DNA from 3 places in the Micromonospora sp. DT63 genome. Region 3 is predicted to be linked to each of the others. Evidence: riboswitches for the same ligand, from Rfam matches in the RefSeq annotation. Region 3 holds a riboswitch; each other region holds the start of a gene.
What was found. A riboswitch is a leader RNA that binds a small molecule or an ion and turns the genes downstream of it on or off. The one in region 3 is predicted to bind S-adenosylmethionine.
Positions count from the first base shown of each region.

Region 1: it holds a riboswitch for S-adenosylmethionine, as region 3 does, so the genes downstream of both, thrC (threonine synthase) here and ACLQ27_RS21940 (ABC transporter substrate-binding protein) in region 3, are expected to answer to the same signal.
Region 2: it holds a riboswitch for S-adenosylmethionine, as region 3 does, so the genes downstream of both, ACLQ27_RS10850 (aminotransferase class V-fold PLP-dependent enzyme) here and ACLQ27_RS21940 (ABC transporter substrate-binding protein) in region 3, are expected to answer to the same signal.

Region 1 is NZ_JBNCKQ010000002.1:877,135-886,560, forward strand. Features, by position in the region: gene groL (chaperonin GroEL) at 1-767, opposite strand, end outside; gene ACLQ27_RS10905 (hypothetical protein) at 1,040-2,347, opposite strand; gene ACLQ27_RS10910 (cold-shock protein) at 2,468-2,671, opposite strand; gene ACLQ27_RS10915 (GNAT family N-acetyltransferase) at 2,974-3,504, shown strand; gene paaN (phenylacetic acid degradation protein PaaN) at 3,753-5,426, opposite strand; gene ACLQ27_RS10925 (GNAT family N-acetyltransferase) at 5,477-6,496, opposite strand; gene thrC (threonine synthase) at 6,752-8,038, opposite strand; SAM riboswitch class I at 8,049-8,184, opposite strand; gene ACLQ27_RS10935 (DMT family transporter) at 8,252-9,220, opposite strand; gene ACLQ27_RS10940 (ArsR/SmtB family transcription factor) at 9,312-9,426, shown strand, end outside.
Region 2 is NZ_JBNCKQ010000002.1:859,565-868,990, forward strand. Features, by position in the region: gene ACLQ27_RS10825 (ATP-dependent DNA helicase) at 1-1,186, shown strand, start outside; gene ACLQ27_RS10830 (AI-2E family transporter) at 1,228-2,592, opposite strand; gene ACLQ27_RS10835 (GroES family chaperonin) at 2,698-3,036, shown strand; gene ACLQ27_RS10840 (hypothetical protein) at 3,129-3,296, shown strand; gene ACLQ27_RS10845 (PrsW family intramembrane metalloprotease) at 3,312-4,796, opposite strand; SAM riboswitch class IV at 4,820-4,940, shown strand; gene ACLQ27_RS10850 (aminotransferase class V-fold PLP-dependent enzyme) at 5,020-6,255, shown strand; gene ACLQ27_RS10855 (FUSC family protein) at 6,325-7,527, opposite strand; gene ACLQ27_RS10860 (HD domain-containing protein) at 7,648-8,322, shown strand; gene ACLQ27_RS10865 (DUF4031 domain-containing protein) at 8,294-8,578, opposite strand; gene ACLQ27_RS10870 (FAD-binding oxidoreductase) at 8,635-9,426, shown strand, end outside.
Region 3 is NZ_JBNCKQ010000006.1:85,283-94,708, forward strand. Features, by position in the region: gene ACLQ27_RS21920 (Na+/H+ antiporter) at 1-75, shown strand, start outside; gene ACLQ27_RS21925 (hypothetical protein) at 212-1,507, shown strand; gene ACLQ27_RS21930 (amino acid ABC transporter ATP-binding protein) at 1,517-2,263, opposite strand; gene ACLQ27_RS21935 (amino acid ABC transporter permease) at 2,260-3,036, opposite strand; gene ACLQ27_RS21940 (ABC transporter substrate-binding protein) at 3,076-3,927, opposite strand; SAM riboswitch class IV at 4,249-4,360, opposite strand; gene ACLQ27_RS21945 (amino acid transporter) at 4,444-6,384, opposite strand; gene corA (magnesium/cobalt transporter CorA) at 6,612-7,739, shown strand; gene ACLQ27_RS21955 (hypothetical protein) at 7,756-7,941, opposite strand; gene ACLQ27_RS21960 (MFS transporter) at 8,171-9,412, shown strand; gene ACLQ27_RS21965 (2'-5' RNA ligase family protein) at 9,418-9,426, opposite strand, start outside.

The DNA of each region.
Region 1 (9,426 bases), on a different contig from region 3:
GCCTCGCCCTCGATGTCCTCGGCGATGATCAGCAGCGGCTTGCCGCCCTGCATGACCTTCTCCAGGATCGGGAGCAGGTCCTTGACCGACGAGATCTTGCTGTTGACGATCAGGAGGTAGGGGTCGTCGAAGACGGCCTCCATGCGCTCCGGGTCGGTCATGAAGTAGGCCGAGATGTAGCCCTTGTCGAAGCGCATACCCTCGGTGAGCTCCAGCTCCAGCCCGAAGGTGTTGCTCTCCTCGACGGTGATGACGCCTTCCTTGCCGACCTTGTCCATCGCCTCGGCGATGATCTCGCCGACGCTGGAGTCACCAGCGGAGATGGAGGCGGTGGAGGCGATCTGCTCCTTGGTCTCGACGTCCTTGGCGAGCTTGGACAGCTCCTCCGAGACGCTCGCGACCGCGGCCTCGATGCCCCGCTTCAGGGCCATCGGGTTGGCGCCGGCGGCCACGTTGCGCAGGCCCTCGCGAACCAGGGCCTGGGCCAGGACGGTCGCCGTCGTCGTGCCGTCACCGGCGACGTCGTCGGTCTTCTTGGCGACCTCCTTGACCAGCTCGGCGCCGATCTTCTCGTACGGGTCCTCGAGCTCGATCTCCTTGGCGATGCTCACACCATCGTTGGTGATGGTGGGGGCACCCCACTTCTTCTCGAGCACGACGTTGCGGCCCTTGGGGCCGAGGGTCACCTTTACGGCGTCGGCGAGCTGGTTCATGCCCCGCTCGAGGCCGCGGCGAGCCTCTTCGTCGAAAGCGATCATCTTGGCCATACGGCGTTGTCCTCCTGGACACTCACGGGCCACCCGAGATGTGTCCCCCGGATGGGCCGCCTGGTGTACGCACCTTGGGACGTCGCCACCTGGCGACGACGACGTCCTTCGGCCGGGCCGGATAGCCCGCGACGACCGGCCATGTGCCGCCCCGGCGTCTCCACGCCCGGGCAACCTGGCCCCACCGTCCCGACCATTGGCACTCACGGTATGCGAGTGCCAATGACTTGTTTAGCACTCTCACCTGCCGAGTGCAAGCACGATGGACCCGCTCAGCCGAGTTCCGCAGCCAGTGCGGCCCCGTTCACCGGCGCCTCATGGGCGCGTTGCTCGGCGTACGTGATCAGCAGGCCGATCAACTGGGCGAGGTGGGCCGGCAGCGCCAGCACCGCCGTGACACCGATCACCCCCACCACCAGAACCGCGGTGCCCGGGGACGCGAACGGGTCCGTACCGATCCCGGTGGTGCCCACGGACTCCAGGACGCCCGGAACCACGGTGCCGACGATCACAGCCCCGCCCACCAGTGCCACCCGGCCGAGCAGCAGCCCGAGCCGGGCGTGGAACATCCCGAACGACCTGCCGATCGGGTTCTGCCGCTCGAACAGGTAGACCGGACCGGCCATGCTCAACGCGAACGCCAGGTAGATGCTCGGCAGGACGCAGAAGCAGAAGCCGATACCGATGAGCACACTGACCAGCAACGTCCAGCCCCACAGGCCGAGCGCCCGGCGCAGGCCGTACCGCAGCGCCGCGTCGACGCTGGCGGGCTGGCCGGTCGCCTGCTGGGTGATCACCCAACTGCCGGCGGCCCACCCCACGGCCTGCACCAGACCGATCAGCAGACTGCCGCCGACCAGCACGGCGACGAGGGTTACCAGGGTGGCGGCGAAGTTGTCCGGCAGTCCGGCGGCCGGGTCCATCTCGGCCTGCGCCTCCCAGCCGGGCGACGGGTCCAGGCCCAGCGAGACGACGGACAGCACCGCCGCCGGCAGGACCTGCGTGAGCAGCATGATCGGCACCAACTGCCGCCAGCCCCGCCGCAGCGCGCCACCGCACCGCTCGAACCAGGCCCCGACGCCGGCGCCGGGCGGAGTGACCAGGGCGTCGTTCGGGTCGAGCCCGTGACCCGGCGGGTACCAGCCGACCGGCGCCCCCGGATACCACGGCTGCCCACCGTAGGGGCCCGCCCCGGGCGGGTAGCCGCCGGTGGGCGGATAGGCCCAACCCTGCGGCGGCGCACCGGCCGAACCCCAGCCGCTCTGCGCCGGGTCCCAACCGGGCGGCGGCCCGGCCGGCGGACCCCAGCCACCCTGCGCGGGGTCCCAACCGGGCGGCGGCCCGGCCGGCGGACCCCAACCGCCCTGCGCGGTGGGATCCGGCGGACCGGCCTGGGGGGTGGGTCCCGGCGGCATCGCGGGGCCGGCGTCGTATCCGGGCGGCGTCGCGGGCGGCCCGGGGTCTGCGCCGGAGGCCGGTGACCCGCCCGGAGCCGCGCCGGAGACGGGTGAGGTGGGGTCGGACGGGCCCGGCTCACCCGGCCCGGAGGGCGTGGTGGGTGGGGGCGACTGGTCGGTCATGAACCCTCCTCAGCATCGGCTGGAACGGCTCACGATCTTCCCGGGTGGGCGTCCGCACCGCCAGCCCCGACCGGTCAGCCGATCGGGGGCGATCCGCCAGCGAGGAGGCCGGGAATTCGCTCAGGCGATGACGCGTACGTGTTCCGCCTGCGGGCCCTTCTGCCCCTGGGCGATCTCGAACTCCACCCGCTGGCCGTCGTCCAGCGCCTTGTAGCCGTCCATCTCGATCGCGGAGAAGTGAACGAACACGTCCTGACCGCCGTCGACGGCGATGAAGCCGTAGCCCTTTTCGGCGTTGAACCACTTCACGGAACCCTGTGCCACTGTGCACTTCCCTCACTCTTGCGCAGCGTTGCCTGCCCGGGCGCGCGGCACGGCCGGACGCCCTCGAACCACCGCCTCAGCGATCGACGACGGCCGCTGAAAGGGTGACCGAAATCGCACGCTACACGAGGAGTGACGGCCGCGCACGACCCCAAATCGGGCGTATTCCCGGGCGACCCGACCGGGTCCCGGGACGGGCCGGAACGGGCCCCGGACGTCCGGTCCCGGGGGTCCTCGGCGGCCCGCCAGCGGGGCGGGCCACGCCCCGAGGCAGCTCCGGCCCCTGTGGTAGGCATGCAGGCATGACCACCGATATCGGCTCAGCCGCCGTTCGGCAGGCCGAGATCCACCGGGTCCGGCCGGAGGACGCCGCCCGGATGCGGGCACTGCGCCTGGAGATGCTCGCCGACGCGCCGTTGGCCTTCCTGGAGACCCTGGCCGACGCGGCGGCCCGACCGCACAGCGAGTTCGCCGCGCGGGTGGCGTACACGTCGGTCGGCCCCCACAACGCGCAGTTCGTCGCGGACCCGGGAGGCCGTCTGGTCGGGCACGCCGGTGGCACGGTCGCTCCGAACGACCCGGGGTTGACAGTCATCTACGCCGTGTACGTTACGCCGGCCTGGCGGGGCAGTGGGCTGCTCGGCGAGCTGATCGACGGGGTGGCCGCCTGGTCGCGGGCCTGCGGCCGACCGGAGCTGCTGCTGGAGGTGGTGGTGGGCAACGACCGCGCCTACCGGGCCTACCAGCGGCTGGGCTTCACCGACACCGGCGTGCGGGTCCCCCACCCCACGATCCCCGCGCTGAACGAACTACAGATGCGCCGCCCCGCCTAAAAACAAGAGAACCGCCGCGGAAACAAAGAACCGCCCCGGAGCCAAGACAACCGACCCGGAGCCAGGAGAACCGCCCCGGAAACAAAGAACCCATCCCAAGGCAGAACCCCGGTGATGTCTCCCAAAGCCGGATGCGTCAGCGACAACAGTGCCCACGCCAGGGTTTCCGGGGCAGCCCGCCCCGCGCAGGGATCAAGCCTGACCGCCCGGAGCGGGGCGGGCTGCCCCGGAAACCCCAACCGCAACAATCAGACAGGCCGCCGCGACTGCACGATCCGGAACCGGTTGGCCACGTACGCCCCGTCCGTCAGCGCCGAGTTCGCCGCCGCGTTGGCGCCGCTGCCGTGGAAGTCGGAGAACGCCGCCGACTGGTTCACGAAGACCCCGCCGGTGAGGTTGCAGGACAGATGCACCCCGACCTCGATCGCCACCGCCTCGGTCGCGTCCAGCACGGCCTCGTCGGTCGAGTAGACCCCGGCCGTCAGCGCGCCCTTCTCGCCGACCGTCCGGCGCAGCAACTCCAGGCTGTGCGCGGTGGAGTCGGTGGCGATGGCGAACGAGATCGGCCCGAACCACTCCCGGCCGTACGTCTCGGCGTCGTCCGCGCGCAGCTTCACGATCGTCGGGGTACGCACCACCGCGTCGGCGTACGCCGGGTGGGCCACGGCCCGTGACTCCAGGACCGGCTCACCCACCTTGGTGACCTCGGCCAGCCGCTCCAGCACCCCGTCGTTGACGATGGCGCCGGTCAGCTCGACGCCCCGGGCAGGGTCGGCGGTCAGCTTGCCGACCGCCGCGGCGATCCCGCCGGCCACCTCGTCGAAGCTCTTGTGGCCCTGGTCGGTCTCGATGCCACCGGCGGGGATGAGGATGTTCTGCGAGGTGGTGCACATCTGGCCGCTGTAGAGGGTCAGGGTGAAGCCGAGGTTGCGGCACATGCCGGCGAAGTCGTCGGTGGAGTCGATGACCACCGTGTTCAGTCCGGCCTTCTCGGTGTAGACCGACGCCTGCCGGGCGTGCGTCTCCAGCCAGTCGCCGTACTCGGTGGAGCCGGTGAAGTCGACGATCTTGACGGAGCGGTGCAGGGCCAGGTCGCTGGCGAGCTTCTCGCCGGGCGCCTCGGCTGCCAGCATGATCAGGTTCGGGTCGAAGCCGGCCTCGGCGAGCACCTCCCGGGCGTACTTCACCGTGATGGCCAGGGGCAGCACCGCGCGCGGGTGCGGCTTGACGATCACCGGGTTGCCGGTGACCAGCGAGGCGAACAGCCCGGGGTACGAGTTCCAGGTCGGGAAGGTGTTGCAGCCGATCACCAGCGCCACCCCACGCGGGACCACGTGGAAGGTCTTGGTCATCCGCAGCGGGTCGCCCTTGCCGGCGGCCTTCTCCCAGCCGGCCGTGCCGGGGTGCCGGGTCATCTCGGCGTACGCGTACGCCAGCGCCTCCAGCGCCCGGTCCAGCGCGTGGGCGCCGCCGGCCTGGAAGGCCATCACGAACGCCTGCCCGCTGGTGAACTGCACCGCGTTGGCCAGCTCGAAGATGTTCTTGTGCAGCCGGTCGAGGATCTCCAGGCACACGCCCACGCGGGCCTGCGGGCCGGCGTCGCGCCAGGCCGGCAGCGCGGCGGAGGCGGCGGCGATCAGCTCGTCGGTGCCGGCGTGCGGGTAACGCACCGCCAGCTCGACCCCGAACGGGCTCGTCTCGGTGGCGATCCGCTCGCCGGTGCCCGGCTGGTCGAGCGGAAAATCACCACCCAGGTACGCCTCGAAGGCGGCCTTGCCGTCGGCGGCGGCGGTCTCGCCGTACACGCGGGGGCTGGGGGACTCGGGATAGGCGGACCAGTAGCCCCGCTCCGTGATCGCGGTCAGCGCACGGTTGAGGGTGTCGGCGTGCCTGTCGTACAGGGGATGCGGGGTCTCCGTCATGCCAGCCATCATGCCTGAGTCCGGTCGGCGAGCAGTAGCGCCGATACCCGTCAGACGGTGAGCTGCCAGTTGTTCCAGGCGTCCACCGGGCGGAAGCCGAGCTGCTCGTTGATCGCCACCATGTAGCTGTTGCTGGCCGCGTTCCAGGTGTCGATGACGCGTACCGCCGGCTCGTGGGTGAGCAGGTGGTGCAGGTTCTCCGCCTTGGCGATCAGGCCCAGGCGGTGCCCACGGTGGGCCGGGTCGACGATGGTGATCTGCTGGAAGGCGTGCCAGTCGGCGGAGGCGCCCACGTCGAGCAGTGTCCAGGCGACCAGCCGACCGGACGCTTCGTGCCGCATCCCGAGGTGGTAGCGCCGCCGGCCCCGGGCGTCCAACGCGCGCTCGTTGCCCCGGATGCGCTCGGCGTCCACCTGCTCCGGCTCCCACTGCACGTCACCCATTGGCGCGTCCATCAACAGCCGGCTGTCCAGGTAGGCGATGTCCGCCACGTACTCCTGCGGCGTGCTGCCCTGCCAGCAGACCGACCGGTAGCCCTCGGCCCGCGGCCCGGCCTCGGCGAGCGCCGCCCGCAGGGCAGGTCGGTCGATGTCGGCGATCTCCAGCCGGCGACGCACCTCGGCCAGGGCGGACTGCGCGCCGGTCGAGGCGGCGAACGCGTCGCCCGCCCCGGAACGGGCCGCACCGCCGGGCAGCGCGCGGACGGTCATCGCGACCACCCGCTTGCGGCCGTGCTCCCGCAGCAGTCGCACCCCGTACTCGTGCAGCGCCCGGCCGACGCCGCGCCGCCGCAGGTCGGGACGCACCGTCAGCTCGGCGGTGGCGTTGTCGGTGTTGTCGAGCTGCGGCAGGTCGAGTTGGAGGTATCCGGCCGGCACGCCGTCCAGCCGGGCCAGTGCCCAGAGCGATCGGGTGCCGGGTGCCGGGGTGTGGAACAGCGCGTCGAAGCGACGCCGGCAGAAGGGCGGAAAGTCCGGTAGGTCGGCCTCGTTGGCCGCCGCCCCGACCCGGTACGCCTCGTCGACAGCGGCCCGGTCGGCGCCGTCGAACGACGTGATCGTGATGCTCATGCCCGGGAGCCTGACAGCCGCAAAAGCGATGAGGCCAGCGAATATTCGCTGGCCTCATCGGACGTGGTCGGGAGGGACACTCGCACAACGCCTCCGGCGTTGGGTCGCAAGAACTTCAAAAGTCTCCGGCGAAATGCCCTCCCGCACGGAGCATCTTGCGCCGTCCGGTTCCTGCCGTCAAGTCCAGACCGGCGGGTTTTCCATACTCACAGCGAAAACCCAGTTACGGGCAGGTCGCCCGGCGCGGCACGAGGGTCAGCCGAGGAGGCCGGCGTCGCGGGCGGCGCGAAGGCTGGGCTTGATGTGGTGGGTCGGGCCGACCTGACTGGCCACCGCGTCGATGGTCTTCAGGCCCTCGCCGGTGTTGAACACGACAGTCTCCGCCGTGGGGTCGAGTCGCCCGGACTCGACCAGCTTGCGCAGCACGGCCGCGGTCACCCCGCCCGCCGTCTCGGCGAAGACGCCCGTGGTGCGGGCCAGGTCGCGGATGCCGGCGCGGATCTCGTCGTCGTCGGCGTACTCCATCCAACCGCCGGTGCGCCGGACCGCCTCCAGGGCGTAGAGGCCGGCTGCCGGGTCGCCGATGTTGAGCGACTTGGCGATGCCGGTGGGCTTGACCGGGGTGATCGTGTCCGTGTCGGCGTGCAGCGCGGCGGCGATCGGGTTGCAGCCGGCCGACTGTGCGCCGAAGACCTTCCAGCCGCCGGCCGGCGCCTCGACCAGGCCGATCTCGACCAGCTCGGAGAACGCCTTGTCAATCTTGGTGAGCAGCTCACCGCTGGCCATCGGGATGACCACCTGGGCCGGGATACGCCAGCCGAGCTGCTCGGCCACCTCGTAACCGAGGGTCTTGGAGCCTTCCGCGTAGTACGGCCGGACGTTCACGTTGACGAACGCCGTGTCCTCGAATTCGTCGGTCTCCACCAGCTCACCGCAGAGCCGGTTGACGTCGTCGTACGAGCCGTCGATGGCGACCAGCTCGCCGCCGTAGACGGCGGTGGTGATGACCTTGCCCTGCTCCAGGTCGCTGGGGATGAAGACCACCGAGGGCACACCGGCTCGGGCGGCGTGCGCGGCCACCGAGTTGGCCAGGTTGCCGGTGGACGCGCAGGCGAACCGGGTGAAGCCGAGTGCCTTCGCGGCGGTCAGCGCCACCGAGACGACCCGGTCCTTGAACGAGTGGGTCGGGTTGGCGCTGTCGTCCTTGACCCACAGCGGTGCGGTGATGCCCAGTTCGGCGGCGAGGTGCGGGGCGGCCACCAGCGGGGTCAGCCCCGGGTCGAGGGTGACCCGGGTGGCCGGGTCCTGGCCGGCGGGCAGCAGCGCGGCGTACCGCCAGATGTTGTTCGGGCCCGCCTCGATCTGCTCGCGGGTGACAGTGGCCAGGGCCGCGGTGTCGTAGTCCACTTCGAGGGGGCCGAAACACTCGTAGCAGGCGTGCTGGGCGGCGAGCGGGTAGCGGGCCGAACAGGCGCGACAGACCAGGGCGCGGGCGGGGCTGGCGGAGGTGTCGATGCCGGAGGCGGCGAGCGTCGACGTCATGTCGAGAGTCCTCTCATCTTTCCCCGCATCGCACGGTGCGGCGGGGACGGAATTGGCACCTGCCCCGCCTGTCGCTCAGCGGTGAGCGCGCGGGGTGGTTGCCGGGGCGTCGTCGGGCCGTATCCCTCAGCCCCTCTGGATGAGGTATGCAGTTGTGCCGTCGAGTCTAGGCAACGTTGCCTGTCGCCTCCACCGGGTATCCCAGTGAGTGGGTCAGCGGGCGGCCACCGCCACCGGGTCGACCACCGCGGCCGGGTCGGTGACCGCTGTGGGTTGCGGCAGGGACGACGACCGGGTCCGTGCCCTGGTGGCGAGGTTCGCCGCGACGAGGGCGGCGATGGTGATCGCGGCGCCGACCAGCTCGATGGCCTCGGGCCGGTAGCCGCGGGCGATCTGCACGACGAAGGTGGTCACCGGGACCAGGTTCATGAACAGGGCCGCGTTGGCGGAGCCCAGCCGCTGCACACCTGTGTTCCAGGCCAGCACCGCGACGACGGCGGCGACGATCACGGCGTACGCCAGTTGTGGGGCGACCGCCACGAGGTCGGCGGCGGCCGGCGCGTGCTGCCACCCGACGGCGTCGGCGCCGATGCTCGCGGCCAGCATGGCGGCCGTGCCGGCGAGCGCGGTAAGCGTGGTGAAGCGCAGCGGCGACCAGGCGCCGAACCGGCTGGCGCCGTGGGTGTAGATGCCCCAGCCGAGCACCGCGCCGATCATCATGAGGCCGCCGAGACCGAACTGGCCGAGACCGGCCAGGCTGCCGCGGGTGATCACCAGGCCGACTCCGAGGAGCGCCACCAGGGAGAGAGCCAGCAGAAGCGGCTTCGGTCGTACGCCGTCCCGCGCCCACCGGACCAGTTGGGTGATGACCGGTGTGGTGGCCACGAAGAGGGAGATCTGCTGCGGGGCGGCGTGTTCGAGCGCCAGGTTGGTGAGCAGGTTGAAGCCGGCGAAGCCGACGACGCCGAGCACCACCACCTCGACTCCCCGACCGCTGAGCCGCAGCGCGGTGGCGCCCTCGCGGACCAGCAGGATGGCGACCAGGATGACGGCGGCGAACAGGTAGCGGGCGGTGGTCAGGTTGAGTGGATCGACCCGGCTCAGCGCGCTGGCCAGGATCGGAAACATCGCGCCCCAGGCGAGCACGGCGAGCAGCGGATAGGCGGCGGCGCGGGATCGCATCGTCAGCTCCAATGTTCGAGTATCTTCGAACCAACGACACCGACCATAGGGTGTTGTTCGAAAGTTGTCGAACAAGGGTTACACTGGTCACATGGAGCCGCACGAACCCGACCTGGCCGCCGTACCGGTCACCGCTGTGCTGGCCGCACTCGCCGACGACGTGCGGCTACAGATCGTGCGGGCGCTCGCCGAGGGCGGCGAGGCAG
Region 2 (9,426 bases), on a different contig from region 3:
CGAGGCCCCGGCCGGTCGACTCACCGCCGGCCTGCCGACGCCGCTGCGCGAGGCGTGCACGCTGCTCGACGCGGCCACCCGCACCGCCCTGGACGCGATCGGCGAGGTCAAGTCGGACGATCCCGACCCGGTCCGCAAGCAGCAGGCCAAGGCCGCGCTGGACGAGCTCTCCACCACCGCCCAGCGGCTCCTCGAAGAGGCCGACCACGACGTGGCCTGGGTGGAGAAGAACGACAGCGGCAGCCGACGGGCCCTGGTGGTCGCGCCCCTGTCGGTCGCCGGCACCCTCGCCACCCACCTGTACGACGAACGCACCGTCGTGGCCACCTCGGCCACCCTGGCGCTCGGCGGCCGGTTCGACACGGTGGCCCGCGCCCTCGGCCTGGACGCGCCGCCGGTCCCCGCGTCGCCGGCCGCCGCCTCGCTGGCCGCCCGCACCGGCTCGGGCCGCCCGGCCGCCGAGACACCGGGCCGCCGGCTGGCCGATCCCGCCACCATCCCAGCGACCGAGGGGCCGGGCTGGCGCTCGCTGGACGTGGGCTCGCCGTTCGACTACGCCCGGCAGGGCATCCTGTACGTCGCCGCGCACCTGCCCCGGCCCAGCGTCTCCGGGCTGCCGGACGCGGCCGGGGAGGAGCTGCTCGGGCTCGTCGAGGCGCTCGGTGGTCGTACTCTCGGGCTGTTCTCCTCCCGGCGGGCCGCGACGCAGGCGGCGGAGCTGCTGCGCGCGCGGACCGATCTGCCGGTGTTGTTGCAGGGCGAGGAGGCGCTGCCGCTGCTGGTGCGCCGGTTCCGTGAGGAGCGGTCCATCTGCCTGTTCGGGGTGATGTCGCTCTGGCAGGGGGTGGACGTGCCGGGCGACGCCTGCCAGCTCGTGGTCATCGACCGGCTGCCCTTCCCCCGGCCGGACGAACCCCTCGCGGCGGCCCGCGCCGCTGCCGTGGACGCGGGTGGTGGCTCCGGCTTCGCGGCGGTCAGCGTGCCGATCGCGGCGGTCCGGCTGGCGCAGGGAGTGGGCCGGCTGATCCGGGCGACCGGCGACAAGGGAGTCGTCGCGGTGCTCGACTCGCGGCTGGAGACGGCGCGCGGCTACGGGCCGTTCCTGCGCCGTTCGCTGCCCCCGTTCTGGTACACGACCCGCCCCGAGGTAGCCCGCGGCGCCCTGCAACGCCTAGCCACAACCTGACCCAACACGCCCCACCCCTGCCCCAAGACCGCGGAGAAGGGTCAGGGGGCTTGCGCGGCTACCACCACGGCGTCGGGTGGGGTGTCCGGGACCGTGCGGGCGGCCAGTCGGCGGACCGCGGTGTTCAGCACGGCGATCAGTGGCACCGAGACCAGCGCGCCGGTGATGCCGGCGAGCACCACGCCGGCGGCGATGCCGATGATCACCGCGAGCGGGTGGAGGGCGACCGCCCGCCCCATGATCAGCGGTTGAAGCACGTGCCCCTCGATCTGCTGCACGCCGATCACCGCTCCGAGGATGATCAACGCGGTGACCGGGCCGCTGTCGACAAGCGCCACCAACACCGCCACGCCGCCGGAGAGCGCCGCGCCGACGATCGGGATGAACGCGCCGAGGAACACCAGCGCCGCCAGCGGGAAGGCGAACGGCACGTCGAAGATGACCAGGAAGATGCCGATACCGACCGCGTCGATGAAGGCGACAAGCACCGTCGCGCGGACGTACGCGACGAGGGTCTGCCAGGAGGCGCGGCCGGCGTCGTCGACCTTCCACCGGGCGGCCACCGGCAGCAACCGGACCAGGAACCGCCAGATCCGGTTGCCGTCGCGCAGGAAGAAGAACGTCGCGAAGAGCACCAGGAGCGTGCCGGTCAGCACCTCCGCCAGCGTCGCCGCGGTGCTCAGCGCACCGCTGGTGAACTTCGAGGTGTTGTCGTTGATCCAGGCCTGCGCCTCGTCGATGTAGCGGTCGAGCTGGGTGTCGGAGAGGTGCAGCGGACCCGTCTTCAGCCAGTTCTGGATCTGCCGGACGCCTTCCGACGACTTCTCGCTCAGCTCGGGTACGCCGCGAATGAACTCGTTGACCACCAGCGTCAGCGTGCCGATGACTGCGACCAGGCCGCCGACCAGCACCACCGCCGTCGCCAGCGACCGGGGGAAACGGGCCCGCAACAGCCAGCCCACCGCTGGCGCGAGCAACGCGGAGAGCAGCAGCGCGATGGCCAGCGGAATGATCACGATCTTGATCGTGCCGACGATCCTGAGCAGGGCCCAGGCCACCACACCGATCACGATCAGCCGCCAGCACCACGCGGCGGCGATCCGCAGCCCGTGCGGGACGTCGGCGTCGTCCCGGCTGGCGGTGGAGCTGTGCAGCTCCGCCGCAGCATCCGCGCCGTAGACGGTGGCGCTCGGTGCTGCGGTCGGCCCCGGCACCGCCGGCGACGCCACACCGGCCGCCCCCGACACGTCGCTCAACTCCTCACTCAACGTGCCCTCGTCGACGCGCGTCGACTCCTGTCGTGACTGGTAGGCGCGGCGAAGCCGCCCGCGTACCCGCTCGAAGCGGCTCAAACGCACCTCCTGGCAGAAAACCCGGCCCGCCCACGGCGACAGGTCGGACAGCATACGTCCGTTCCCGACACCGTAGGACAGTTCAGCCACACATTGCCCCGACCATCTCCTGCGTAACCACCGGCCGGCCCCCGTCGGCCACACGGTAGCCTCTGCGGCGTGACCGCCGACAACGATCTCGACGCCGGCCTGCCGATCCGCCTACTGCACGACCGCGTGCTGGTACGCATGGACGGCAGCGAGGGCGAGCGCCGTTCCACCGCGGGCATCGTCATCCCGGCGACCGCCGCGGTCGGCAAGCGCCTCGCGTGGGCCACCGCGGTCGGCGTGGGGCCGAACGTCCGCGCCATCGTCTCCGGTGACCGGGTCCTCTTCGACCCGGACGACCGTTCCGAGGTCGAGCTGCACGGCCGCGGGTACGTGCTGCTGCGGGAGCGCGACGTGCACGCCGTGGCCGCCGAGCGGATCGAGAACGATTCCACAGGTCTCTATCTCTGACGCACCTCCCCTGGCCGGCGGACGCCACCGCGCCGTTTGCCAGCCCGTGGCGCGGGAAGCCAGCCGGCGACCGTGGGCCCTGGGGAGGGACGATGCCGGTATTCGTGAAGAAACTGCTGACCTGGGGCAGCGTCGCGTTCCTGATCTACTTCATGGCGTTCCGCCCGGACGGCGCCGCGCAGATGTTCAAGGCGATCGGGGCCGCGCTGATCGCGATGGCGCAGGGGCTCGGTGACTTCCTCACCACGCTGATGACCTGAGCCCGCCGACCGCCGTCAGGGGTGACCGGGCGGCGGCCACGGCGCTGCGGGGCGCAGACCGTGCCAGTTGGGCGGCGCGTAGCCCATCGGAGGCGGCGGCGGGGCGAGCACCACCGGGATCGGCACGACCGGCTCGTCGGGCGCGTCCACCGGTCGCTGCGTACCGTCCGGGAAGCGCAGGTGGTAACGGCTGCCGTCCCAGACACCCACCGGGGCCTGGGGGTCGCGACCCACGAAGTACGACCGGTACGCGGTGATCGCCTCCAGCAGTTGCCGCTCCTCGGCGAACGTCCGCTCCCGGTCAGCGGGCTTCCGGTCCAGACCACGAAGCGTCCCGTCGCGCAGCAGGGCCAGCCGGGTCGCGGCGAGCTGGTATCCGCGCATCGCCCGCACCCCGGCGTCCCCGGCGACCCGGCGTGCCCAGCTACGGGCGGCGTGCCGACGGCCCAGACTGCTCAGCGCGGCCACCTCGGGCGGGCTCAACCAGCCGGCGCGGACGTAGTCGGGCAGCGTCCGCTCGGTGAGCCGCCCCTCCCAGGCGCGCAGCCACACGGCCAGCCCGACCACGCCGAAGAACACCGGCACCATCAGACCCAGGAAGCCGTACAGCATGATCACGGCCTCGCCGGTGGCCTGGGTCAGCGTCGGCAGCAGGTTCCACGTGCCGTGCAGCATCATCGCCAGCAGCAGGCCGGCGATCGGAGCGAGCACCCGGACCCGCCGGTCGGCCGTCCGGGCGGCGACACCGAGCCCCACACCGGTCATCGAGGTGAAGAGGGGGTGGGCGAACCCGAACAGGAGGATCCGCACGATGAAGATGGCGATCACCTGCTGGGCGCCGGTCGCCGGGCCGTACCGGTCGGCGCCGGCCGCATAGCCGTACCCGCCCAGGTAGAGGATGTTCTCCACCATCGCGAAGCCGACCGCGGAGAGCCCGCAGTAGACCAGGCCGTCGGTGATCCCGGACCACTCCCGCCGCCGGAACACCAGCAGCAGGATCGGGCCGAGCGCCTTCGTCAGCTCCTCGATGAACGGCGCCACCAGCACGCCGGTCAGCGCGTCCGGCAGCCCCCAGTCGGCGAACCGCCCGGCGGCGAACTCGTTCACCTTCAACGAGGCGGCGGTGGAGACGAACGCGCCCCACGCGAAGCAGAAGATCAGGTATTTCAGGGGCTCCGGTTCGTAGCGGTCGAGCCAGAGGAAGCACGCGACGAGCACCGGCACCGGCAGGATCGCAGCGCCCACCCCGACCAGCAGCGCCTGTACGCCCAGCGACTGGCCGAGGGTGATGACCATGAAGACCGCGCACGCCGCGATGAACAGCACCACCCCGGCCAGCACCAGGAACCGCAGCCAGCCGAAGCGGCGCGGCGGGATCCCGGTTGACCCGCCGACGGGCGGGGCCGCCGGCGGGTGCGGCGGCGACGGCAGGGGTGCACCGGGCGGGGTGTCGGCCATGCGGTCAGCGTAGCCATCCGCCGCCGGCTGGTTCGGCCGCATCCACAGCCGCTATGCTGCCGGCAGGTCACGAGCGCCAGCGTCAAGCCCCGGCTTGCTGGCCGGCAACCCTCGTCGAGTTCGCGGTGGGGTGCCCCGGGTGATGACCGGGCCCAGCCCGATCGGCGTGCTGGGCAAGCGCGGACCCCGTCCCGAGGCCACACCCGGGGTCCCTGACCCCGGAGGTTCCGGCGTGTCCGTCACCCTCGTACCCTCGCTGCCCGCCCTGCCCACCGTCGCGCCCCAGCCGTCGGCGGCGCTCGACGTGCTCGGCGTGCCCGGCGAGATCAACCTCGACTACGCGGCCACCGCGCCGTGCGCGCGGGCCGCGGCCGACGCGGTCACCGAACTGCTCCCCTGGTACGCCAGCGTGCACCGCGGCGCGGGAGCGCTGTCGCGGCGCTGCACCCTGGCCTACGAGCGGGCCCGGCAGACGGTAGGCGACTTCTTCGGCGCCCGCGCCGACGACCACGTGATCTTCACCCGGAACACCACCGACGCCCTCAACCTGCTGGCCCGGGCGCTGCCCGCCGGCACGACAGTCGTCACCTTCGCGGGCGAGCACCACGCCAACCTGCTGCCCTGGCCACGCGGCTCGGTGCGCCTGCCGGTGCCCGCCGACCCGGGCGGGGCGGTCCGCGCTCTCGCCGCCGCCCTCACCGAGCTGCGCCGCGACAGCAATCCCGCGCTGCCGGTGCTCGTCGCGGTGACCGGGGCGAGCAACGTGACAGGCGAGCTGTGGCCGGTCGCCGAGCTGGCCCGGGTGGCCCACCGCCACGGCGCCCGGATCGTCCTCGACGCCGCACAGCTCGCGCCGCACGCCCCGGTCGACAGGGACACGCTCGACGTGGACTACCTGGCCGTCTCCGGCCACAAGCTGTACGCCCCGTTCGGCACGGGTGTGCTCATCGGCCGCACGGACTGGTTGGACGCCGCCGCGCCGTACCTCGCCGGCGGCGGCGCCACCAGCCACGTCGGGCCGGCCACCCACGACGTGACCTGGGCGAACGGCCCGGCCCGACACGAGGGCGGCACCCCGAATCTGCTGGGCGCGGTGGCGCTGGCGGCGGTGTGCGCGGCGCTGGCCGACGCCGACCGGGTGGCGCTGGCCGCCCGGGAACAGGCGCTGCTGGCCCGGCTGCGCACCGGCCTCGCCGCCCTGCCGCACGTGGTGGAGTTGCGCACGTTCGGCCCCGACGCGCCCCGGGTCGGCATCGTCTCGTTCGTGGTCGCCGGCCGGGACTCCGCCGCGGTGGCCGCCCGACTGGCCGCCGAACACCGGATCGGCGTCCGGGACGGGTTGTTCTGCGCCCACCCGCTGGCCCGGCGGCTGCTCGGCGAGGCCGCCGGGCGTACCGGCCGGCGGGATCTTCCGCCGACCGCGTTGCGCGCCAGCATCGGCCTGGGCAGCACCGCCGCCCAGGTCGACCGCCTACTGGCCGCGCTCGCCGAGCTGGCCTGAGCCGAGCTGGCCTGCGCCTGCGCCTGCGCCGGGCTGAGTCCCTGCCCCGGACGCCCCGCCGCCCCGCGCTCAGCCGACCGGCGGGGCGGTGGGTGGCTTCGGCGCCTCGCCCGGCTCGGCCGGTTCGCCGATCGGCCGTTCCTGCTCCCCGAAGGCCGTCCGGATCCACCGGTTCGCCTCCTCCTGCTCGACCCCGGAGGCCACCAGCAGGTCACTCGCCGTGGTCCGGATCTGGGCGATCACGACACTCCCGGAGAAGCCGACCCCCGCCCCGTACGCCCGGCCGGCCTCGCTGACGGCCCGCAGCGAGCGCTCCCGTGCCTTCTGCGGCTCCTCGCCCGCCGCGAACTCGTGCTTGAGCAGCCGGACCGACTCGGCGAGGTGGCCGATCGCGTCCGGCATCGGATCCGGCACCGGCTCGTCGTCCTCGATCAGGGTGACGGACCGGCGGATCAGCGTGCCGCTGTTACGCATGGCGCGGTCGATCGGGTCGGCCGCCTCCGCGTAGTGGATCAGCTCGCCGCGGCGGTGCCAGCGGGCCGGCGACAGGGTGGCCGTCTCCTTCGCGCCCTCGATCGCCTCGGCCAGGGTGGCCAGCTCGTCCTTGTTGTTGCGCAGCCGCTCCAGCGCCCGCTGGATGCCGGCCCGGTCCCGGTCGCGCAGCCCGTCGGCGGTGGCGTCGAGCTGGGCGGCGAGCAGGTCCAGCGCCGGCCGGGCGGCCCGGTTGATCACACGCAGTGGGTTCAGCGGCAACAGGACAGCCGTCACCAGCAGCGCGATGCCGCCGCCGAGAAAGGCGTCGACGAAGCGGGGGATCTCCAGGTTCTGGGTGGACGGGCTCAACGTCACGATCAGCACCGCCGTGGCGGCGGCCTGGATGACGATGGCCACGCTCGCCCCGGCGAAGATGGTGAGCAGGATCGCCACCGTGACCACCAGGCCGAGCTGCCACGCCCCGGTGCCGAGGAAGTAGATCAGGAGGTCGCCGACGAACACCCCGACGCCCACCCCGACGATCAGCTCGACGGTCCGGCGGAACCGCTGCCCGACCGACGCGGCGAGCGTGCCGACCGCGGAGATCGGCGCGAAGACCGGCTGCGGGTTGCCGAGCAACTTGTGCGAGACGAGGTACGCCAGCCCGGCCGCCAACCCGGCCTGGACGGCCAGCCCACCCGCCATCCGCACCCGGTGCAGCCGGTCGTGCAGGGTGGCCCGGCCGCGGTGCCGCAGTTGCTGGGTGGCCTCGGCGATGCGCGCCCCGTCGACGTCCACCAGGCCCTCGCGCAGCGGGGTACGCCGTACCACCGGAGGTTTCTTGTCCCGGGCCACCGCCATGGGCGCGACTACCCGTGGCGGGGGCCCTGAATCCTCTCTCCCGCGTGCGGCGCACGGATGCGGCAGACTCGGGCGGTGGCCGATCTGCTGGACCGGTGGCGGGCGGCGGCCCGTGACGCCGGGGCGAGACCCGACGAGCGCTCCACCCGGGCCGGGGAGGAGCTGCTGGCCCGGTGGCGGGAGCCGCACCGGCAGTACCACACGGTGGCGCACCTGAGCGCCGTCCTCGATGTGGTGGACCGGCACGCCGCGTCGGCCGACCGACCCGACCTGGTCCGGTTGGCCGCCTGGTGCCACGACGCGGTCTACGACCCGCGGGCCCCCGGCGACACCAACGAGCGGGACAGTGCCGCGCTGGCCGGGCACCTGCTCACCGGCCTCGGGGTGCCGGCGCCCGCGGTGGCCGAGGTGCGCCGGTTGGTCCTGCTCACCGCCGGGCACGCCGTGGGCCCTGGCGACCCCGACGGCGCCCTGCTCTGTGACGCGGACCTCGCCGTGCTGGCCGGACCGCCGGCCGCCTACGACAGCTACGCGGCGGCGATCCGGCGGGAGTACGCGCACGTGCCCGATCCGGCCTTCCGGACGGGACGGGCCACCGTGCTCACCGGGCTGCTGGCGCTGCCCGCGCTGTTCCGGCTGCCGCCGCTCGCCGACCGGTGGGAGCAGCCGGCCCGCGACAACCTGCGCCGTGAGCTGGCCGCACTCAGCGGATCGCCGACGAACCCGGCTTGACGAGGTGCTTCGGGCGACGCAGTCCCGCGTCGCGCAGCAACCTGACGAGTTCCCGGCTCGGCACCACCCGGGCCCCGAGCCACACCGCCGCCGCGAACCGGTCGGCCGGGATGTCGTAGTGGTCCCGGTCGAAGCCGCGCCGGGGTGCGCCAAGCGCCTCGGCGAAGGCGTGCAACTCGGCGTAGGAGACGTCGCTGATCAGGTGCGACCAGAGTCGACCGCGCCACGGCCAGGCCGGCCGGTCCAGGTAGAGCATGGTGCCCAAGCTAGCCCGCGTTGATGATCGGTGGTCGGCGACCTAGCCTCGGCGGCATGGCCCCCACCGGACTCCTCGACGACCTGCGCGCCGCCCTGGGCGAGAACGCCGTGCTCACCGACCCGGACCTGCTGCGCCTGCACCAGCGCGACGAGGCCGACCTCTGCGCCGCCGGAGTCCCGGCAGTGGTGACCCGCCCCCGCACCACCGAGCAGGTGGTGGCGGTGATCCGGGCGGCGGCACGGCACGGCGTACCTGTGGTGCCGCAGGGCGCGCGGACCGGGCTGGCCGGCGCGGCGAACGCGGTGGACGGCGCGGTGGTGATCAGCACCGTCGCGATGGACGAGATCCGCGAGATCGACCCGGTGGGCCGTATCGCTGTGGTCCAGCCCGGCGTGGTCAACGCCGCGCTCGCCGCGGCGGTCGCCAGGCAGGGCCTCTGGTACCCGCCGGACCCCGGCTCCTGGGAGTCGTCCACGATCGGCGGCAACGTGGCCACCAACGCCGGCGGCATGTGCTGCGTGAAGTACGGCGTGACCACCGAGTACGTGCTCGGCCTGGAGGTGGTGCTCGCCTCCGGCGAGGTGCTGCGCACCGGGCGGCGTACCGCCAAGGGGGTGGCCGGCTACGACCTGACGCGGCTCTTCGTCGGCTCGGAGGGCACCCTCGGGGTGATCACCGAGGTGACCGTGGCGCTGCGGCCGGCCCCGGCCGACTCGCTGACCCTGGTGGCGGTCTTCGGCTCCACGGCGGCGGCCGGCACGGCGGTGGCCCGGATCGCCGCGCGGGGCCTCACGCCCAGCCTGCTGGAACTGCTGGACCAGACCCACCTGCGGGCGATCGAGGCG
Region 3 (9,426 bases):
CTGGTGCTCCAGGAGCTCCAGGCCGCCCTGGACAATGAGGAGATCCGGCTGCTGGGGCGGGGGCCCAGCGAGTGACACCGGCCGGCGCCGGCGGCCTGACGGATTGGTGACACCGCCCCCGCGCGTGCGGGACGTTCGGGCACGTCGTCGGCGGGTACGGTAAGAACCGGTTCGGCGTCCGTCGATGCGTTAGGCCCGCGAGGGGGTGCCCATGACCACCGGAGGGAGCGAAACCGACCTGCGGACGGTCACCGAGCGGGAGTTCCTCGACGAGCTGGTGGCGGTCACCCGCGAACGCGTCGCCACCCAGTTCCTCTACCTGATGGCGCAGGACGACGCAGTCATCGGGGTCCAGTGGGAGCAGCCCGGCGTGGACCACCTCCGCCGCTACCAGGTCCGCGACGCCTGCCCGCACTGCGTCGTCCTCGATGCGGTGGTGGCGCTGGCGCCGATGCTGCCACTCGACGTGCTGCGCGCCGCGCGCACCGGCCCCCAGTACGAGACGGTGCTGCGCACCGGCCGGCTGCCCCACCTCGCGTTCGCCCGTCCGGCCGGCCCACCCGGCGCGAGCTGGCTGGGGGACTGCCACGCGGTCGACGGTGACCCGCACTCCGCCGCCGACTGCCCGAGGCACGCCGTGCCCCGACCCACCGGCGACCCGCTTGAGCTGCGCCTCGGGTCGCTGCCCCGGGCCGTCCGGGAGCTGTACCCGCACGACGACGCCGCGACCGCCGACCTGGCGCAGCGGCTGCGGATCGCCCAGGACTGGCGGGCCGACGCGCAGGCGGTGGCGAGCGGCATCCGCGAGGCGGCGGCGACCTGGGCGTTCCTGCGCACCTCCTGCGTGCTGGGCGTGCCGGTGCCCGGCGTCAACGGTCTCGTGCTCACCCTGCCGCCGGGCCAGGCCCCGGACGACCGACCCCTGGCCGAGCTGCACGCCGCGACGGTGCGCGCCGTGCCCACCGGTGGCCAGCTGCCCTACCAGGAGCGGGCCTGCCTGCTGCCGGAGCCGACGTCGGGAACGCACCGCATGCCGACGTACGCCGGCGCGGTGGATCTGACCGCCGCGGCGCCGGTACGCACGCTGCGCCTGCCGTCGCCCCGCCGACCGCTGAGCACCACCGGCCGGGGCGTGCTGCTGCTCTACGAGGCCCGGCACGCCATGGGCCGGCACTTCGCGAGCGCGCCGGTGCGCGACGCCGCGTACTGGGATTCCGAGGCGGCGTTGAACGTCTTCGAGTTCACCCTGCTGGAGCGGGTCGCCGGGCGGCACTACCAGGAGGCGGTGGCCGCCTACCTTCAGGCGCTGCGCCGGGAGGGCGACCTGCTCGCCCGCCCGCACAAGGTGCTCGACCGGCGTCGGCGCAAGGCGCTCTCGCTGGCGTTCGGCGGGCTGGACGACGAGGAGCTGCACCTGTGGGCGTCGGTCGCGTACCGCAACGCCATCCTGGAGCTGCTTGGCGACCTGAAGGCGTTCGCGCTGCACCTGCGCATCCAGGCCGGCTGAGCGGCCGTCTCAGAGCACCTGGGCGAGGAAGCGGCGGAGCCGGGGATGCTCGGCCCCCTCGAAGATCCCCTCCGGCGGGCCGGCCTCCAGCACCACACCCCGGTCCATGAAGGCGACGGTGTCGGCGACGTGCCGGGCGAAGCCCATCTCGTGGGTGACCACCACCATGGTCATTCCGGCGGCGGACAGGTCGGTCATCACCCCGAGCACCCCCTTGACCAGTTCCGGGTCGAGCGCCGAGGTGGCCTCGTCGAAGAGCATCACCTCGGGCCGCAGCGCCAGCGCCCGGGCGATCGCCACCCGCTGCTGCTGGCCACCGGAGAGCTGCGCCGGCCGGGCATCGGCCTTGCCGGCGAGCCCCACCAGCTCCAACTGGTCGCGGGCGACCGCCACCGCCTCGTCCTCGCCGAGCTTGCGCAGCCGCCGCAGAGCAAGGGTGACGTTGCGCAGCACGCTCATGTGCGGGAAGAGGTTGAACTGCTGGAACACCATGCCCACCCGCTGGCGCAGCGCGTCCGGGTCGTCGCGCAGCACGCTGCGCCCGTCCAGCAGCACGTCGCCCCGGTCGGGCTCGATGAGCCGGTTGAGGGTACGCAGCAGAGTGGACTTGCCCGACCCGGACGGCCCGATCACGCAGGCCGTCCCACCCCGCTGCACGCTCAGGTCGACGCCCCGCAGCACGCGGTTCGGCCCGAAGGCCAGGTGGACGTCGCGCGCCTGGAGGCTCACCGAGGTGGTGGTCGCGGTGGTGGTCATCGCCGGTCTCCTTCCGGGGCCCCGGCCAGCGCCAGGTCGTCGTCCTCGTCGTCGGCGGGTGCGGTGGCCGGCCGGCCGTTGCGCAGCCGTCTGTCGATCCAGTTGACGACGTGCGTCAGCGGGACGGTCAACGCCAGGTAGAAGAGCCCGGCGAGCAGCAACGCGGACTCGTTGCCGGTGGTGGCCGCGTAGTCCTGCCCGATGCGGAACAGCTCCCGCTGGCTGGCCACCAGGCCGAGGAAGTAGACCAGGCTGGAGTCCTTGATCAGCGCGATGAGCTGGTTGACCCAGGCGGGCAGCACCCGCCGGATGCCCTGCGGGATGATCACCAGCCGCATCGCGTCGGCCCAGGAGAAGCCGAGCGCCCGCGCGCCCTCCAACTGGGCCGCCTCCACCGACTGGATGCCGGAGCGGAAGATCTCCCCGATGTACGCCGCCGCGATCAGCGACAGCGCGAGGACGCCCAGCGGGTACGGGTCCGGTCCCCAGACCCGCATGCCGAGCGGTGCCAGCCCGACGCCGATCAGCAGGATCGTCGCCGCGGCCGGCAGCCCGCGGAAGACGTCGGTGTAGACGCGCGCCGGCCAGCGCAGCCATCGACTGCGCGAGATGCCGGCCACGGCCAGCAGCAGGCCGAACACCGTGCCGAGCAGGGCGGCGGAGACCGCCAGGATCAGCGTGTTGGGCAGCCCGACGGTCAGCATCTCGGGCAGCGCCTCGCGCATCGCGTCGGCGTCGAAGAAGGTCTCCCACAGGGTGCTCAACGGATCCATCGGTCGCCTCTCCTACCGCCCTGCTCGCTCGTCACCGGTTCAGGACGCAGCCGACGCCGACGCCGACGGCACGGCGGATGCGGACGGCGCCGCTACGGTGCCGCTGCCCGGGGTGAAGTCCGCCGGGATGGGGCGGCCCGGGTAGTACTGGGCCTGCAACCGGCTCCAGGTGCCGTCGGCGATCACCTCGTCGAGGCCCTTGTTCAGCGCCTCGCGCAGCTTGTCGTTGCCCTTGGCCACGGCGTACGCGGTGGGTGCCGGGCTGAGCTGCTTGGCCGCCACGGTGATCTTTCCCTTGCTGTCGGCGGCCGACTTCTCGCCGATCTCCGCCGGGGCGATCCACGCGTCGGCGGTGCCCGCCTTGAGCTGGTTGATCGCGCCGTTGTAGTCCGGCACCCGCACCGGGTCGAGCTGCTTGCCGGTGGCGTAGTCGTCCTGGACGGTGCCCTGGACCACCACGACCCGCTTGCCGGCGAGCTGGTCGAACCCGGTGATCGGCGAGCCGGCCGGCACGTCCAGCCCGAAGTAGCCGAAGTCGTAGCCGTTGCCGAAGTCGACTGTCTTCTTCCGCGCCTCGGTGATCGTGATCGAGGAGCTGCCGACGTCGAACTTGTGGTTGTTGACCTGGGAGAGCAGCGCGGAGAAGTCGGTTCCGACGAACTCGACAGTCAGGCCGAGCTTGCCGGCCACCGCGGTCAGCAGGTCGTTGTCGAAGCCGGTGAACTTACCGTCCTTGAGGTACACGTTCGGCGGGGCGTCGGTGAGCGTGCCGGCCCGCAGCACGCCGGCCTGCGCCAGCCCGTACGGGTTGCCGGCGGCGCCCGACGAGTCGTCGCCACCGCACGCGGCCAACCCGCCGGCAACCAGAAGGGCCGCCCCAACGGCAACCACACGGCTCAGGACAGAAAAAGATCGCACGGGTGTCTCCAAAAGGGTGCATTGACCCGGTCGATCATGAAGTTGTTGCCCCGACACGCCGGTCGGACGGGCAACAACTTCATGATCGACGCGAGGGTCGAGTGGGGTGGGCGAGGGCGCCCGGGGAGGGGAGGGGGGTCAGCGCGTCAGGTGGCGGTACACGCTGCGCTGCGCATTCGCATCAGGTCCACGTGGCGACGCCGGGTCAGGGTCGGCATGAGCCGACCGGCCGGTGGCGTGGGGCTGAGGATGATGCGCATACGGTCTCCCGGGTCTGTTGCTGACCTGGGTGCCAGGCCACGCTTGCGCCGGCGTCCTGCCGGTGCCTGGTCTTCACCCGGGGCACCCCACCGCGGAGGAGGGTTGCCGGCCAGCGAGCCGGGGCTTCGCGCTGGCACTCATGACCTGCGCCGAGGCTAGCAGCTCCGACCGGTGGACCGTCCAGCCGTTATGACCACGCTCACCGTCCGCGACGGTTCGACCGGCAGGTCAACCGGCGTGCACGTGCGGCCGGCGGCGCGGGTCGGGCTCCTGGCGACGCAGGATCTCCCGGGTGACCGAGGCGATGGCGCCCTGCCCGAACGCCAGGTAGCGCAGGAGGTTGCGACCCGGGCCACCCTCGCTCCACTCGAAGTAGATGTGTGGCCGTCGCCGGCTCCGGTCGCGGATCTCCAGCAGCAGGGCGGCGAGCGCGGTGGGCACCGACGAGCCGGTCAGGCTGAGCACCGGGTAGCTGTCGTGCGCCACGCTGCCGCGCACCGGCAGCTCGGTCTCGAAGTCCGACGGGTCGGTGACGTGGACCTCGACGAAGATGACGTCGCTGTCGTCGGGGAAGTCGTTGTCCGCCATGGTCTGTGCCAGCTTTGCGCGGTACTCGGCCGGGTCGCGGCGCTCCGGCTCGTGCGCGATGAGGCGGATCCGACGGGTGGCCCGCTCGTCGATCATCCGGGCGGCGGTCGGGTCCAGCTCGACGTGGTCGACGCGCAGCTCGTAGGCCCGCATGAGCCGGGACAGCACCGACACCAGGATCATCCCGCCGATGAAACAGGCGGCGATCTTGACGCCGTCGGGGCGTTCCACGACGTTCGCCACAGTGGTGTAGACGAAGATCAACGCGATGGTCCCGAAGGCGTACGTCCGCCCCCGCTGGCGCCGTCGTCGCGCCGCGAGGGTCACCGCCGTCGCCGCCGAGGTGATCAACACCAGGACCCCGGTGGCGTACGCGCCGCCCTGCGCGTCCACGCTCGCGGAGAAGACCACCGTGATCACGAACGCCACGGTGGTGAAGACCAGCACCAGCGGCCGGACCGCCCGCGCCCAGGTCGGGGCCATGCCGTACCGCGGCAGATAACGGGGTACGAGATTGAGCAACCCGGCCATCGCCGACGCGCCCGCGAACCACAGGATCCCGATCGTCGACAGGTCGTAGACGGTGCCGAACACGCCGCCGAGGTGCTGGTGCGCCAGGTAGGCCAACGCCCGGCCGTTCGCCGGCCCGCCCGGCTGGAACGCCTCCGGCGGGATCAGCACGGTGGTGGTCACGCTGCTGGTGATCAGGAAGACGCTCATCGTCGCGGCGGCGGTGGTGAGCAGCCGCCGCGCTCCCCGGATCCGGCCCAACGGCCGGTCCTCCGAGTCCGCGCGATCCCCCCGGATGTGCGGCATCACGGCCACCCCGGTCTCGAAACCGGACAGGCCCAACGCGAGCTTCGGGAACACCAGCAGGGACAACCCGACCACCAGCAGGGGATCGCCGTGCCCGGTGCTCAGCGCGTTCGTCCAGTCTCCGACCGCGCTCGGATGGGTCACCACCCGCCACAGCGCGTCGGCGATCACCACCGCGTTCAGCCCCAGGTAGACCGCCACCAGGACGACGGCGATCCCGATGGCCTCGCCGAATCCCTTGAGGAACACCGCGCCCAGCAGTGCCACCAGCAGCAGCGTGAGGAGCACCTCGTGTCCCTTGAGCCCGCTCGGCCAGAACGGGTTCTCGTCGATGTGGGCTGTCGCGTCCGCCGCCGAGAGGGTGATGGTGATGATGAAGTCGGTGGCCGCGAAACCGAGCAGCACCAGCACGAACAGCTTGCCCGGCCAGTAGCTCAGCAGGCGTACGAGCATCGCGATCGAACCCTCACCGTGCGGGCTCTCGACAGCCACCCGCCGGTACACCGGCAGCGCGCCCAGCAGCGTCACCAGCACCAGCACCAGCGTCGCCACCGGCGCCAGCGCCCCGGCCGCCAGCGCCGCGATGCCCGGCTGGTAGCCCAGCGTCGAGAAGTAGTCGACACCGGTCAGGCACATCACCTTCCACCACGGGTGGTGCCGATCCTCGGGCGGGCGCCCGCCCGGGCCGGAATGCCGCGCGGCCCGCTCCGTACCGCCGTCGAGCAGCCAGCCGCGCAGCCGCCCACCGCGCCTGTCGCCCTGCACCGGCGCTTCCCCCGTCCTCCGCCCATGGTCACCGCGAGTATCCGCCCGGTCGCACGCGCCCGTCCCCGGGTACGCCGAACCCGCCCGTCCCCGGTGGGGGCGGCCGGCGAGTCGGAGGGTTTCGGCCCGGGGGCAGAGGGGATGCAGCGCCTCCGGCGCCCCGCACCGAACCGCCCGGTCGGGCCGGGAGGCCGCCGGATCGGATGCCACCGGGGAAGGAGCGGGTCATGGTCGGCGGCCGTCGCTTCCGCCCGGGTGGTGGCTTCGGCCGTCAGCTCGACGAGCACGAGACCCGCGTCAGCGTGCCGCCACCGCCGGCACCGCCCCCGCCCGCCGGTGGCATGGTGGACAGTGCGGTCTACATCCGGGGACACCGGTTCGCCTCGCCGGCCGGCCTCGCCGAGACGTACTCCTGCCTCCAGGAGCAGGACGACGCGATGGCCTGGATCGGGTTGTACCGGCCCGACATCGACCAGATCTCCTCGCTGGCGCGCGAGTTCCGCCTGCACGACCTGGCGGTGGAGGACGCGATCAACGCCCACCAGCGACCCAAGCTGGAGCGGTACGGGCACACGCTGTTCGTGGTGCTGCGTGCCGCCCGCTACGACGACCTGCGGGAGGAGGTCGAGTTCTCCGAGCTGCACCTGTTCATCGGGCCCGGTTTCGTGGTGACGGTCCGCCACGGCGAGGTGCCCGACCTGGCCGCGGTGCGGCGGCGGATGGAGGCCGACGCGCCGATGCTGGCCCAGGGGCCCGAGGCGGTCCTGTACGCGATCCTCGACCAGGTCGTCGACGGGTACGCGCCGGTGGTCGCCGGGTTGGAGAATGACATCGACGAGATCGAGACCCAGGTCTTCGGGGGTGACCCGAACGCCAGCCGGCGCATCTACGGGCTCAGTCGGGAGGTCATCGAGTTCCAGCGGGCCGCCCGGCCGCTGCTCACCATGCTCGACGCGTTGGCCACCGGCGCCGGCAGCTACGGCACGGACGAGGAACTGCTCCGCTACCTGCGTGACGTGACCGACCACCTCACCCAGGTGGTCGAGCGGGTGGACGGGTTCCGGCACCTGCTGCAGAACATCCTCACCGTCAACGCCACCCTCGTCTCACAGCAGCAGAACGAGGAGATGCGCAGCCTGACCGCAGCCAGCTACGCGCAGAACGAGGAGCTGAAGAAGGTCTCCTCGTGGGCCGCGATCCTGTTCGCGCCCACGCTCATCGGCACCGTGTACGGCATGAACTTCGTCCACATGCCGGAGCTGAACTGGCGCTTCGGCTACCTGTTCGCGCTGCTGCTGATGCTGCTGGTCTGCGGAACCCTCTACCTGGTCTTCAAGCGGCGCGGCTGGCTCTAGCGGCGGGGCGCCGGGCTCACTCGATGCCGCGCAGGATGTGCCGCTCGTCCTCGCTGTCGTCGTCACCGGCGCCGATGCGACCGAGCAGCACGGCGGCGGCCCAGATGGTCAGGGGCGTGGCCGCCCCGGTCATCCCGCCGCCGGTCCGGTCGTGGCTGGTCTGGCTCCGCTCCGTGCGCGGTGGCCTGCGCTGAGCCTGCATGGGCCCTGCCTCTCCTCGTCGAAGCCGCCGCGGGCGGCGCGGTGTGCGCCCGCGCCCCCGGCCGGGCGGCCCGCTCGCGCGGGTCACCACGGGTACGGCATCCACGTCGAACCATCCCACGCCCGGCCACATCCGCACCCCCTGTTTTCGGTTTCCCGACTGTCGCCCGCCAAACCGGACATCTCGCCTCGATGGTGCATCGAGTGGCGGAGTGGGTAGCGAGGTACGGGTGAGCGGATCTCTCGACACCGCCGTGCAGGTCACCACCGGACGTGGAGCCCTGCCCCGCTACCTCGTCGCCGCGACGCTCGCCCGCGGCGCGGACGCCGGCGCGACAGTGGGCGTGGTGCTGCTGGCCACCGTGTCGCAGGTCGGGGTGGCCCGGCCGGCCCTGCTCGGCGGGCTGCTGGCCGCGTGCCTGACCGCGCCGCACCTGCTCGGGCCGCTCATGGGTCGCTGGCTGGACCGGGCGCCGGACGGCCGGGGCCGGTTGGCGGCCGGCTTCGTCACGTACGCCGTAGCGGTCTCGACGGCCGCGCTGCTGCTCGGCCGGGTGCCGGTGGGTGTGCCGGCCGCGTTGCTGGTCGTTGCCGGGGCCTGCGGGCCGCTGCTGACCGGCGGACTGAGCAGCCGGCTCGCCGGACTGCTCGACCCGGACGAGCGCGCGCAACGTCGCGGTCAGGGGTGGGACACGGTGACGTACGGGGTCGGTGGCAGCGCCGGTCCGGCCGCCGTGGCTGCCCTCGCCGCCCTGGCCGGGCCTCGGCCGGCCCTGGTCGGGTTGGGTGCCGCCACCCTGCTCGCGGCAGCCCTGGTGGGGACGCTGCCGGCACGCGCACCCGCCCGGCGGGGGCCGGCGCGGACGACGCCCGCCGCCCGTGGCGCGCTGCGGGCGCTGCTCGGTCCCGGACCGCTGCGCCGGGTCACCGGGGTCACCTCGCTCGCCGCGCTCACCGGCGGAGCGGTGTCGGTGCTCGCCGTCGCGCTCGCGGCGGACCTCGACCGGGAGGCGGTCTCCGGCGCGCTGCTGGCCGCCGCGTACGGCGGTGGAAACCTTGCCGGCGCGCTCCTGGTCACCGCGTTTCCGCTGACCGGTGACCCGGAACGACTCACCGTCCGGTGGGCGGCGCTCGGCGCGGTGGGGATCGGGCTCTGCGCGGCAGTGCCCAGCTTCGGACTCGCGGTCGTCGCGTTCGCCCTGGCCGGGGCGGCGACCGCGCCGCTCTTCGCGGCCACCCTGGCCGCCCGGTCGGCGTACGCGCCGGACGCCGTGCGGACGCAGGTGTTCGTGTCGACGGCGGCCCTGAAGGTGGCCGCCGGCTCGCTCGGGACCGGGCTGGCCGGTGCGCTCGCCCCACTCGGTCCGCGCCTGCTGCTGGTGGCCGGAGCATCCATCGCGCTCGCGGCGGCGGTGGCGGCGACGGTGTCCGCGCGCCGGAGCGTCGACGGTCAGGACGGCCAGGACGGCTAGGACGGCTAGGACAG